One region of the Bacillus paranthracis genome, then DNA from elsewhere that is predicted to be linked to it. Evidence: predicted binding sites of a transcription regulator. Region 1 holds the regulator's gene; each other region holds the start of a gene.
What was found. The regulator LexA, encoded in region 1, represses DNA repair genes until DNA is damaged. The targets are predictions, from matches to a motif close to CGAACATATGTTCG.
Positions count from the first base shown of each region.

Region 2: ruvA (Holliday junction DNA helicase RuvA) is a predicted target of LexA. The motif match lies at 1,993-2,006, and genes of this name have one in related genera.
Region 3: recN (DNA repair protein RecN) is a predicted target of LexA. The motif match lies at 1,508-1,521, and genes of this name have one in related genera.

Region 1 is NZ_CP101135.1:3,417,811-3,422,101, forward strand. Features, by position in the region: gene NLJ82_RS17490 (bifunctional metallophosphatase/5'-nucleotidase) at 1-623, shown strand, start outside; gene NLJ82_RS17495 (DUF896 domain-containing protein) at 652-891, opposite strand; gene NLJ82_RS17500 (YneB family resolvase-like protein) at 937-1,593, opposite strand; gene lexA (transcriptional repressor LexA) at 1,735-2,355, shown strand; gene NLJ82_RS17510 (DUF4097 family beta strand repeat-containing protein) at 2,442-3,248, opposite strand; gene NLJ82_RS17515 (DUF1700 domain-containing protein) at 3,249-3,791, opposite strand; gene NLJ82_RS17520 (PadR family transcriptional regulator) at 3,784-4,107, opposite strand.
Region 2 is NZ_CP101135.1:4,151,204-4,155,494, reverse strand. Features, by position in the region: gene NLJ82_RS21510 (DMT family transporter) at 1-281, shown strand, start outside; gene NLJ82_RS21505 (BofC C-terminal domain-containing protein) at 402-962, shown strand; gene NLJ82_RS21500 (iron-hydroxamate ABC transporter substrate-binding protein) at 945-1,889, opposite strand; gene ruvA (Holliday junction DNA helicase RuvA) at 2,077-2,694, shown strand; gene ruvB (Holliday junction branch migration DNA helicase RuvB) at 2,700-3,701, shown strand; gene NLJ82_RS21485 (DUF2905 domain-containing protein) at 3,698-3,898, shown strand; gene queA (tRNA preQ1(34) S-adenosylmethionine ribosyltransferase-isomerase QueA) at 3,918-4,291, shown strand, end outside.
Region 3 is NZ_CP101135.1:3,935,694-3,939,984, reverse strand. Features, by position in the region: gene NLJ82_RS20305 (TlyA family rRNA (cytidine-2'-O)-methyltransferase) at 1-782, shown strand, start outside; gene argR (arginine repressor ArgR) at 925-1,374, shown strand; gene recN (DNA repair protein RecN) at 1,641-3,380, shown strand; gene spoIVB (SpoIVB peptidase) at 3,499-4,291, shown strand, end outside.

The DNA.
Region 1 (4,291 bases):
CCATCCACGGTGACATGCAAATTTCAGATGCTATGCAAACTCGTTTGCAAGACCATCCTTTTATTGAATTCATAAATAAAATACAGATGGATATGGCTAATGTTTCTATTTCTTGTACAAGCTTATTCCATAATACATCTCCGGGTTTCCCGACATATGTAACAATGCGTGACATCGTTTCTAATTATATTTATCCAAATACATTAAAAGTAATTAGAATAACTGGAGCTGATATAAAAGATGCTCTCGAACTCTCTGCTTCTTATTTCACATTAAAAGAAGATGGAACCATCATCGTAAACCCTAGCTACATAGAACCAAAACCGCAACACTATAATTACGATATGTGGGAAGGAATTTCGTACGTATTAAACATTTCCAAACCAATTGGCGACAGAGTAGAATCTTTACAGCATAAAGGCACTCCTCTTAATATGAGTGAAGAATATGATGTCGTTATGAATAATTATCGCGCGAGCGGCGGAGGGAATTTCTTTATGTTTCAAAATAAGCCCGTAATAAAAGATATACCAACAGATATGTCTGAACTTATCGCTAACTATATATTGAAGCATAAAAAGATAGAAGCAACAGTTAATAACAACTGGAAAGTTATTAAATAAATAAAAAAAGATGGGCTTCGCCCATCTTTTAGTTTAATTTTGCATTATCTTGCTTTTTTAAAGCTTTTAATTTCGCCGGTGTAACATCAGTACCTTGTTCGTTAACGACTTTAATTCCTTTTAGTTCGTTTAACATATTTTGACGAAATCCTTTTAAATATTGTTCACGTAGCGATTGACGCTCACGTTGTTCTTCTTCAGTTAAACCTTCAGCTTTTGCTTTTTTCGCTAAGAAGTTAATGCGTTCAACGAGTTCGTGACTAAGCATCTCGAATCCCCCTTCTACTCAAAACTGATTATTATCATACAATAGTTACTCTTCTTTATCAAGCAATTGCTTTGTATACTCTACATATCTACGATGTACCGTCGCTTTTGAAACATTATGACCAAAGCCACGTAGTGTTGCTGCAATTTCTTCGAAAGTAAGTTCACTCTTACGTAAACGTACAATTTCCTCAATTGGCACTTCTTTCTTCTCTCGTCCTACACTTAAATGACGATTCTTTAAATTATTTTCTGGACGATAGCCTTTTTCTACTGCTCGTTGCATACCACGTTTAATTTTTAAATTATGAATCTTTCTTTGATACTCTTCAACAATACCAATAATATCTAATACCATTGAATCAGAATCCGACAATTGCAATTCACCATTATGTGTATGCGTATATACTTTTATTCCTTCTTTATGTAAACAGTGCATTAACGCAATCTTTGCATTCCCCCTACCAAGGCGCGTTTCATCTTGTATAAGTAGCACATCAATTTGTTCGTCTCGAATTGTATCTAGCACTTCTAATATGCCATCACGTTCAATTGTATAGCCACTAGCCTGCTCTTCAATCACCTTAGTAACATTCATTTGATAGCGCTCCGCTAAATGCAATAATTCATCTTTTTGACGTAATAATGATGTTTCTTGCGCTTCTTTTGTTGTACTCACACGCGCATAAATAATTGCATTCATTATGAACCCCTCTTTCTCACTATAATTTCCCTTTAGTGTAACATAAATTCGCCTTTTGTTCGAACTTATGTTTGTAGAATGTTTTTTCACATGTTATACTTATTAATAAGAAAAATGAAAGAAAACGAGGTGTTAGAAAACATGGAAAAGTTAACGAAACGCCAGCAAGACATTCTCGACTTTATTAAGCTAAAAGTACAAGAAAAAGGATATCCACCTTCCGTACGTGAAATTGGCCAAGCAGTCGGCCTCGCTTCTAGTTCTACAGTGCACGGACATTTATCAAGATTAGAAGAAAAAGGATACATTCGACGCGATCCAACAAAACCACGCGCAATTGAAATTTTAGGTGAAGACCGAATGGATACAGAAACACAATCTGTTATTCAAGTTCCAATTGTCGGGAAAGTTACTGCTGGATTACCAATTACAGCAGTCGAAAGCGTTGAGGAACACTTCCCTCTTCCAGCTAGCATTGTCGCAGGAGCAGATCAAGTGTTTATGTTACGTATTTCTGGAGATAGTATGATTGAAGCTGGTATTTTCGATGGAGATTTAGTTGTTGTTCGCCAACAACAGTCTGCATATAATGGTGAAATTGTAGTCGCTTTAACAGAAGATAATGAAGCAACTGTTAAACGTTTCTATAAAGAAAAAGACCATTTCCGTCTACAACCGGAAAACTCTTCATTAGAACCTATTATTTTAAAGCAAGTGTCAGTTATCGGCAAAGTAATTGGCGTATATCGTGATTTACATTAAGAATAAAAAAGAAGATAATTACCTTATTTATATAAGGTAATTATCTTCTTTTTTGTATTTTGATAGATTTTCACACATTCTATTTCTTACGAACGCGTTTCAATCGTCACATCGCCCGCAGCTGTTTTACCGCTAATCTTTTTACTCCCATTACCAATCGTTACGTCTTTATTTTCTTCATTAAAAATTGTTACATCCCCGGCAGCACTTTGCCCAGTAATTACCGCATCTTTTGGTTTTTCCGATAAAGTAATATTTACATCTCCCGCAGTTGAACTTGCTTCTAGATTGTACTTAGAATCATGATCTAGAATATTTATTTCCCCACTGGTCGTTTTTGCAGTCACTTTCCCTATTACTTTTTTAAAGTTTACTTCACCAGCTTTTGTAGATCCCTCCACATTCTTAGCCGTTACATGTTTCAAATCCACTTCTCCAGTAAGTGTTCTAGCACTTACACGGTCACTTTTCACATCACTTATTTCAATTTGTCCAGCAGATGAATTTACTTTTACATCTTGGTAAGAGCGTTCAGGCACAAGGAGAGTCAATGTAGACGTTTGAAACCTAAAATCGTAAAAAGAAAAATCAAATGAAGCACCTTTTTCTCTTTCCCCAATGATTTTTAATGTGTCACCATCTTCAGTAATATGAATCTCTTGTTTACGCGCATCTCCTAATTGCTTTACATAAAAAGAAGCGTCAGGAGATTTTTGGACAACAATATCCCCGACATCTAACTTAACTTCTATATTTTTTAGTGTTTCGTTTTTAATTATATCTTCTTTGTTTCCTTTTTCTGCAGTTTGCACTGCTTTTTCATATGTTTGTGAAATTCCTATTACTCCAATAATGATACAAGCGATCGCTACTAACAATATTTTTTTCATCATCTACTCCCCTTTTATCATTTTGAAGTTCCATATGACATAACGTACACATAACCTTTTAAACCACTTCGTACTATAATAAGCGATAATACATAACAACAAACCTATCCCAACAAATGTTATACTTACGAATACATCTAACCATATAAATGTACCCATAAATACTTTTCCAATAACGAAAAATGGTGTAACTACACTAACAATCCCACCGACCCAAAAAGAGAATATAAAAGCGATAATTGCAACTAACGGGCCTAATACAATAATGAAATTAAACAAACTAAGTCCAATCGCTGCCATGACAGCTCTTGTCACATTTGAAGTTGACGGATCTTTTTTCATTTCATCAAATCGATACATCGCAAGTAATTCTTTTGCAATTACTTTCGGAGAGCCAAGACCCTTTATTATTTCCGATTCAGTTTTCCCCTCTTCTATCCCAAACTGAAAATGCTCTTCATAATCAAATAAAATATCTTTCCTCTCTTCGTCCGGTAACTTTCTAAGATGACTTGATAATTCCTTAAGAAACTGTTCTTTACTCATCCCATTCCACCCCTTCAATAATTTCTTGTACACCTTTCGCAAAATCACGCCACTCTGTTACTAACAAATTCAGTTGCGTTTCCCCTTGCTCAGTTAGTTGATAATATTTGCGAGGTGGTCCTTCCGTAGATTCTTTTAAATACGTTTGAAAATATCCTTCCTTCGTTAAACGGCGTAATAAAGGATATACTGACCCTTCCGATATTAAAAATTTATTTGAGATTTGCTGAACAAGTTCATAGCCGTAACAATCCTTACGTTTCACAAGTGCCAGTACACATAGTTCTAACACACCTTTTTTAAACTGAACGTTCAAGGACAATCCCCCTTTCTCATTTCAGTACTGTTCAATACACAGTACCTTCCTTATCCATAATATACCACTTAGTATTGTTTATTGCAAGGTACTATATTTTTAAACACTCGAACTTTAGTATGAAACATATCCAATACCGAACACAACATATCATTCAATTTTTTATATCCATAGATATTACGCA
Region 2 (4,291 bases), 730 kb from region 1:
AGGGATGGATAGAAATGTTGTATATGGTCATATGCGGGACGTTAATTGGATATATCGTGTTTAATAAAGGAGTAGAAGAGTTAGGTGCAAGCAAAGCGAGTATGTATTTAAATCTAACTCCTATTGTAGCTACTTGTATATCAGTTGTCCTATATGGAGCAGCTGTTACGTGGCAACAGATAGTTGGAATGGCAATCGTATTAATTGGAGTCTATATAGCGACGGTACAATCCAATAAAGATATAAAAAAGCTTTCAAGTAATCAATATGTTTCGAAATAGGTAGAAATCATTGGACTCTATAAGTCTTAATGAGAGTAATCTATGAATTAGGGATAAAACCCCCATTTCCGGAAAAACTACTAATGAAAGTATGATTTTGCCTAAAAGAGGTGAACGGAAATGAAATGGATACTGATTGCGATGCAAGCTTTCGTTATGATGTTTTGTTTCGTTTATGGAACGAATGCGAAGGCGGAAGGGCCAGTACCAGAAGTAACAGAGAAAGACCCTCAAGTTACAATTTTATTAGAGCGAATGTATGTTGATGGAGAAGTAAGTGAGGAAATCTTTACAGAAAAAGTAGCAGACTTAGAAAAGTTTTTACAGCAGTATAAAGAATGGCAGCTCGTTGATCGTGATGATGTACAAATCGTATTACAAAAGAAAGTTGACGATATTTCTCCGTTGTTAAAAACGAGCGGTTATTTTGGCGTGTCAGAGGAAGGGATATTACAAATTTTTAAAGGTGTACCGAAAAGCGATAATGCGATTCATTCCTTCTTTCAAATTGATATGAAAAAGCTTGAGAGTTATGAGCGTGCGAAATTGAAACGTGGTATTCGTATTAAATCAAAAGAAGGTTTTGTGAAGACGATTGAAAAAATGAAACAATATGCAGTGCAAAATAAGAAAAAAGCAGCTCATGGTGAGCTGCTTTTTTTCTTATTTATTTTTATCTAAAATTTGTTTTGCGATTTCATCGATTAGCATATCTTTTCCGATTGGATTGAAAGCTTTCGTATTGAAGATTTCGTTTGATACTTCATATACGTGATTGTTTTTTACAGCTTTATTGTCTTTCCAGACGGCACTGTTTTTGTAGTCTTCGTAAACTTTATCAGCTTCGCCGCCAAAGTTTACTATAAACATTTGATCAGGTTGGAATGCAACAAGACCTTCTAGCGATACTTGCGCCATCGTTTGTTTTAAATCTGTGCCTTTTGTTGCTGGAAGTTTTAAGTCGTTAAAGATGATGTCACCGTACCCGAAGCTACCGTATACACGGAAGTTTTGTGGTGTAACTGCGATGAACATAAAGCTCTCATCTTTTGTTTTCTCTTTAATCTTTTTAGATAAAGAGTCGGCTTTTTTATCGTAGTCTGCAATCCATTTGTCGGCTTTCTTTTCTTCGTCAAATAGTTTACCTACTTCTTTAAACTTACCGCGCCAGTCTTCTAAGTTTGTTTCTAGAACAACTGTCGGTGCTACTTTTTCTAGTTGATCATAAATTTTTAATTGACGATTGTTCAAAATAATTAAGTCTGGTTTTAAAGCAGTAACAGCTTCTAAATCAACTTTAGGTGCCCAATACCAACCTACTGCTTTTACTCCGTCTAGCTTTTCTGTCAAATGCTTTTGGATTTTATCTTTATATGTATTTGCTGTACCAACAGGTTTGTGTCCAAGAAGTAATAATTCTTCTGTTGAACCAGATAAATCAACAATTCTCTTTGGATTTACTGGAATTGTAGCTTCCCCTTTAGCGTGTTTTACAACTTTTGTTTTCGGTTGTTCTTTTGCTTTTGATTCTTCTTTTTGAGAAGAACAGCCAACGATAGAAAGAACAACTAGCATAATAGTAAATAAAATAAATAGCTTACGTTTCATCCTGATGTAACCCTTTTAATTAATATTGATAATCATTATCGACCTCTGTATATTAATGTGCTTTAACCTTTCTGTCAATGAAAATAACAGAAGTTTCAAATAGAGAACATTTGTTGGGGCAGTCTCGCTTTTCTATCATTAAATATGTTAAAATGGAATACATGATTTAAGAGGGAGAGATTGTATTTTGTTTGAATATGTTACAGGTTACGTGGAGTATGTAGGACCGGAATATGTCGTAATTGATCATAATGGAATTGGTTATCAAATTTTCACACCGAATCCGTATGTATTTCAAAGAAGTAAGCAAGAAATCCGTGTCTATACATATCATTATGTGAGAGAAGATATTATGGCGCTTTACGGGTTTAAAACACGTGAAGAGCGTTTATTATTTACAAAGTTGTTAGGTGTGTCTGGTATTGGACCAAAAGGCGCTCTTGCAATATTAGCTTCTGGTCAAACAGGACAGGTCGTTCAAGCGATTGAACATGAGGACGAGAAGTTTTTAGTGAAGTTCCCGGGCGTAGGAAAGAAAACAGCGCGCCAAATGATTTTAGATTTAAAAGGAAAACTAGCAGACGTTGTACCAGATGCATTTGTTGATTTATTCTCAGACGAAGAACGTTTTGATGAGAAGAAAGGTTCGTCAGCTGAGCTTGATGAGGCGCTGGAAGCTCTGCGCGCACTTGGATACGCGGAACGAGAAGTTTCTCGCGTTGTACCAGAGTTATTAAAAGAATCATTAACGACGGATCAGTATATTAAAAAGGCACTTAGTCTTTTACTAAATGGTAAGAGGTGAGTATAATGGACGAACGTCTCCTTTCAGGGGAATCTGCATATGAAGATGCGGATTTAGAATATTCATTACGGCCACAGACGCTCCGTCAGTATATTGGCCAAGATAAAGCGAAACATAATTTAGAAGTGTTTATTGAAGCGGCGAAAATGCGTGAAGAAACGTTAGATCACGTGCTTTTATATGGACCACCAGGACTTGGTAAAACGACGCTTGCAAATATTATTGCCAATGAAATGGGCGTAAATGTTAGAACAACTTCAGGTCCAGCAATCGAAAGGCCAGGAGATTTAGCAGCTGTATTAACATCGCTTCAACCAGGGGATGTATTATTTATTGATGAAATTCATCGTTTGCATAGATCAATTGAAGAAGTACTATATCCTGCGATGGAAGATTTTTGCCTTGATATTGTAATTGGAAAAGGACCGTCAGCAAGGTCTGTACGTTTAGATTTACCGCCATTTACATTAGTTGGAGCAACGACGCGTGCGGGAGCATTATCAGCGCCATTACGTGACCGTTTCGGTGTACTTTCAAGATTAGAGTATTACACAGTAGATCAGCTTTCTGCGATTGTTGAACGTACAGCAGAAGTATTCGAAGTTGAAATTGACTCGTTAGCCGCACTAGAAATTGCAAGACGTGCTCGTGGTACACCTCGTATTGCGAATCGTTTATTACGACGTGTGCGAGATTTCGCACAAGTTCGTGGTAACGGAACGGTTACGATGGAAATTACACAAATGGCATTAGAATTGCTGCAAGTAGATAAATTAGGTCTAGATCATATTGACCATAAATTATTGCTTGGTATTATTGAGAAGTTCCGTGGTGGTCCAGTTGGATTAGAAACGGTTTCGGCAACGATTGGAGAAGAATCTCATACGATTGAAGATGTGTATGAGCCGTATTTATTACAAATTGGCTTTTTACAACGAACGCCAAGGGGTCGAATTGTAACGCCACTTGCATATGAGCATTTCGGAATGGAGATGCCAAAAGTATGACGGAGATGCCAAAATTGCTTATTACAGCAGGGATCTTACTTATCGTTGTTGGCTTAGCTTGGAAGTTCATTGGAAGACTTCCGGGCGATATTTTTGTGAAAAAAGGAAACGTTACCTTTTATTTTCCTATCATTACATGTATTGTGTTAAGTATTGTATTATCTTTTATTATGTATATAATAAATCGATTCAAATAAGAAATAGGTGGATATAGTTATGGATATTAATCTGTTTGATTTTCATTTACCAGAAGAACTTATTGCACAAGTCCCATTAGAAGAGCGTGAAACATCAAGATTAATGGTGTTAGACCGTGAAACAGGCGATATTGAGCATAAACATTTTACGGACATTCTTTCTTACTTACATGAGGGGGATTGCTTAGTTTTAAATGAAACGAAAGTAATGCCTGCTCGTCTGCATGGTGTGAAAGAAGATACAGGCGCACACATTGAAGTACTTCTTTTAAAACAAGAAGAAGGCGATAAGTGGGAGACGCTTGTTAAGCCAGCGAAACGTGTAAAAGAAGGAACTGTTATCTCTTTTGGCGAAGGAAAATTAAAAGCAACTTGCACAGGAACTGCAGATCA
Region 3 (4,291 bases), 520 kb from region 1:
CACGTGAGAAAGCAAAACGCGCCATTATGGCCGGCCTTGTATATGCGAATGAGATGAGATTGGATAAGCCAGGGGAGAAAATCCCACAAGATACAGAGATTACGGTGAAGGGGCAAGTTATGCCGTATGTAAGCCGTGGTGGTTATAAACTTGAAAAGGCATTAGAGACATTTCATCTTGATTTACAAGATAAAGTTATGATAGATATTGGTTCATCAACTGGTGGCTTTACCGATTGCGCGCTTCAAAATGGAGCGAAATTATCTTATGCATTAGATGTAGGGTACAATCAACTTGCTTGGAAATTGCGTCAAGATGAGCGTGTTGTCGTAATGGAACGAACGAACTTCCGTTACGTAACACCAGCAGACTTAGAACGTGGTTTACCGCAATTTGCTAGTATCGATGTTTCGTTTATATCATTAAAACTTATATTGCCAGTTTTAAAAACAATGCTTATGCCGAACGGGGATGTAGCAGCGTTAATTAAACCGCAGTTTGAAGCTGGAAGAGAGCAAGTTGGTAAAAAGGGTATCGTTCGCGATCGAAAAGTACATGAGGCTGTCGTAGAAATGATTGTCGACTTTGCTATAAAAGAAGGATACGACGTAGAAGGCTTAACATTCTCACCAATTACGGGCGGGGATGGTAATATTGAATTTTTAATTCATCTGAAATGGCATGGTGAACGTGAGAATGGCGAAAATCATTCTCCAGTTTCTGTTGAGCAAGTAGTTACAGAGGCACATGATGTCCTAAAACAAAAAGGGAAAGGGGAATAACATATGTTGTTCCTCTTTTTGTTGTAATTGTATAATGATTGTAAAAACAATTGTGTACAAGTAACGAATTATAAGTTAACATAAATAAGTGAAGTATACCAATGTTTAAACTATGGTAAGAGATAGTGTGAGGTGCAAATGTATGAATAAAGGTCAGCGCCATATTAAAATCAGGGAAATTATTGCGAACAAAGAAATTGAAACACAAGATGAATTAGTTGATATTTTACGTAATGAGGGATTTAATGTAACGCAAGCAACAGTATCGCGCGATATTAAAGAATTGCACTTAGTGAAAGTGCCATTACATGATGGTCGCTATAAATATAGTTTGCCAGCAGATCAACGATTTAACCCGTTACAAAAATTAAAACGTAATCTAGTGGATTCATTTGTAAAATTAGACACGGCAGGACATATGCTTGTGCTAAAAACATTGCCTGGTAACGCTCATTCACTTGGAGCACTTATTGATCATTTAGAGTGGGATGAGATTATCGGAACCATTTGTGGTGATGACACTTGCTTAATTATTTGCCGTACACCTGAAGATACAGGTGTTGTCTCTGATCGTTTCTTAAATATGCTGTAATAAAAAATCTTGTTTGCTTTCCTCTGTAAAGTGGAAAGCGAACAGGATATTTTTATTGGTTAAAAACGTGAATTCTTAATTGTAATATAATATTTTCTTTGAATAAAATTAGGAAATAGGTGGATTGACCCGTAAAACAAATGTTTGGTACAATGGAGCGGTTAGAAAAGTAATTTATACATACAAACATATAGTATGACTATTTGAATAAAGAACTGAGAAAAGCCCTTCATAGGGGATTAGTTTATAACGAGGTGAATGGGGCATTGTTATCGGAATTATCGATTAGAAACTTTGCTATTATTGAGGCATTAAATATTTCTTTTCAAAAAGGATTAACGGTTTTAAGTGGTGAAACAGGGGCCGGAAAATCGATTATTATTGATGCGATTAGTTTACTTGTAGGTGGCCGTGGTTCAGCAGAATTTGTTCGATACGGAACAGAAAAAGCTGAGATAGAGGGGCTATTTTATGTGGAAGATGATAAGCATCCATGTATTGAAAAAGCAGAAGAGTTGGATATAGAAATAGAAGACGGCATGATTATTTTGAAGCGTGATATCGCTGCAAACGGAAAAAGTGTATGTCGTGTAAATGGAAAACTAGTTACCCTTAGTGTATTAAAAGAAATTGGAAAAACACTTGTTGATATTCATGGACAACACGAAACGCAAGACTTAATGAATGAAGAACGTCATCTATTTATGCTCGATCATTTTGATGGAGAGCGTATCGTTAAACAATTAGATATATACCAAAACGTATATGCTGACTATGAGAAATTAAAAAAACAGTTGAAATCGTTAAGTGAAAATGAACAACAAATGGCACATCGTTTAGATTTAATTCAATTTCAGCATGAAGAAATCCGTAAAGCGGATTTAAAGATAGATGAAGAAAATGACTTAACTGAAGAACGATTGCAAATTTCTAATTTCGAAAAAATTTACAAAGCATTAGGGGATGCGTATCGCTCGTTAAGTGCTGACGGACAAGGGTTAGATAATGTACGAAGCGCAATGGGACAAATGGAGAGTATTACACATTTAGATGAAGTGTATCAAGAAAATCATGATTCCATTGCCAATAGTTATTATTTATTAGAAGAAGTTGCCTATCAACTAAGAGAAAAGCTCGATATGATGGAATATGATCCGAATCGCTTAGATGAAATTGAAACGCGTTTAAATGAAATTCGTATGCTAAAGAGAAAATATGGAAATACTGTAGAAGAGATTTTAGCGTATGCTGATAAAATTGAACAAGAAATTTTTACGATTGAAAATAAAGACGTTCATATTGAAACGACGAAGAAACAGTTGAAGGAATTAGAAAGTGTTATTCTGAAAGAAGCAACGTTGTTAAGTAATATGCGTCATGAACTTGCAGAACATCTTACAAATGCCATTCATCAGGAATTAAAAGAATTATATATGGAAAAAACAAAATTTGAAGTGAGAATTATGAAGCGAGAAGGAAATGCAGAAGAGCCTCTCGTGGAGGGAGCACCGGTAAGACTTACAGCGGATGGTTACGATCATGTGGAATTTTATATTTCAACAAATCCGGGTGAGCCGCTAAAACCACTTTCAAAGGTTGCTTCTGGCGGAGAGTTATCCCGTATTATTTTAGCTTTAAAAAGCATTTTTTCTAAGCATCAAGGTGTTGCATCTGTTATTTTTGATGAAGTGGATACTGGTGTAAGTGGCCGGGTCGCACAGGCTATTGCGGAAAAGATTTATCGAGTATCAGTAAACTCACAAGTACTTTGTATTACGCACTTACCTCAAGTAGCTTCAATGGCGGATTCGCATTTATTTATTCGAAAACAAGTAGCAAATGATCGAACAATTACATCAGTTACCGTTTTAACTATGGAGGATAAAGTAACAGAAATAGCTCGAATGATTTCTGGTGTGGAAATTACAGATTTAACGACAGAACATGCGAAAGAATTACTTACGCAAGCGCATCATTTTAAACAGACAGCAGAGGCTATCCAGTAATGGATAGCTTTTTTTCTCAAATGATGATTTCTTAATTCTTCCGGTTATAAATAAAGCATTGCAAGGAGAGATTAAAAAGTGAAGCCAAAAGGCTGAATGTGGGGTAGGAGCGAGGAGAGTGAACAAATTGAAATTAGAAAGATTTCGCAAAATAATAGGTATTTTTCTCCTTGTTTCTTTAGTTTTTATTGGGTGTTTTAAACCGCTTCGGACGTTTATTTCATCTCCGAAGCAACTTGTTGTTTTTGAAGGACAACAATCAGAAATAGCTTCATTACCAGTATTTAAAGCTTCATCTACAGATCGTCATGTGTTTACAGTAAGTTCAAATGAACAAAAACAAGGACTTATGGTAAATTCTCATCAAAATGGTGAAGCAGATATGGTGTTTCAGCTTGCTGGTTTTCCAGTGAAAAAAGTAAATGTGAGAGTATTAAAAGATTTCAAAGTTATTCCAGGTGGACAATCAATTGGTGTAAAGTTAAACACAAAAGGGATACTTGTTGTAGGCCATCATTTAATTCAAACTGAAAAAGGGAAAGTATCTCCTGGTGAAACAGCTGGTGTGCAAATTGGAGATATGATTACTGAAATTAATGGTAAAACAATTGAAAGAATGAGTGATGTAGCACCATTTATTCATAATAGTGGGGAAACAGGCGAACCGCTTAATCTCGTTTTGCTAAGGGATGGAAAGCATATCCGCACTAAATTAACACCACAAAAAGACAGTGGAGAATCGTCTTATCGCATTGGTTTATATATTCGTGATTCGGCAGCTGGAATCGGAACAATGACATTTGTTCATCCTGATTCTATGAAATATGGGGCACTTGGTCATGTTATTTCTGATAATGATACGAAAAAGCCGATTCAAGTCGAAGATGGACAAATTATGCGTTCGACAGTTA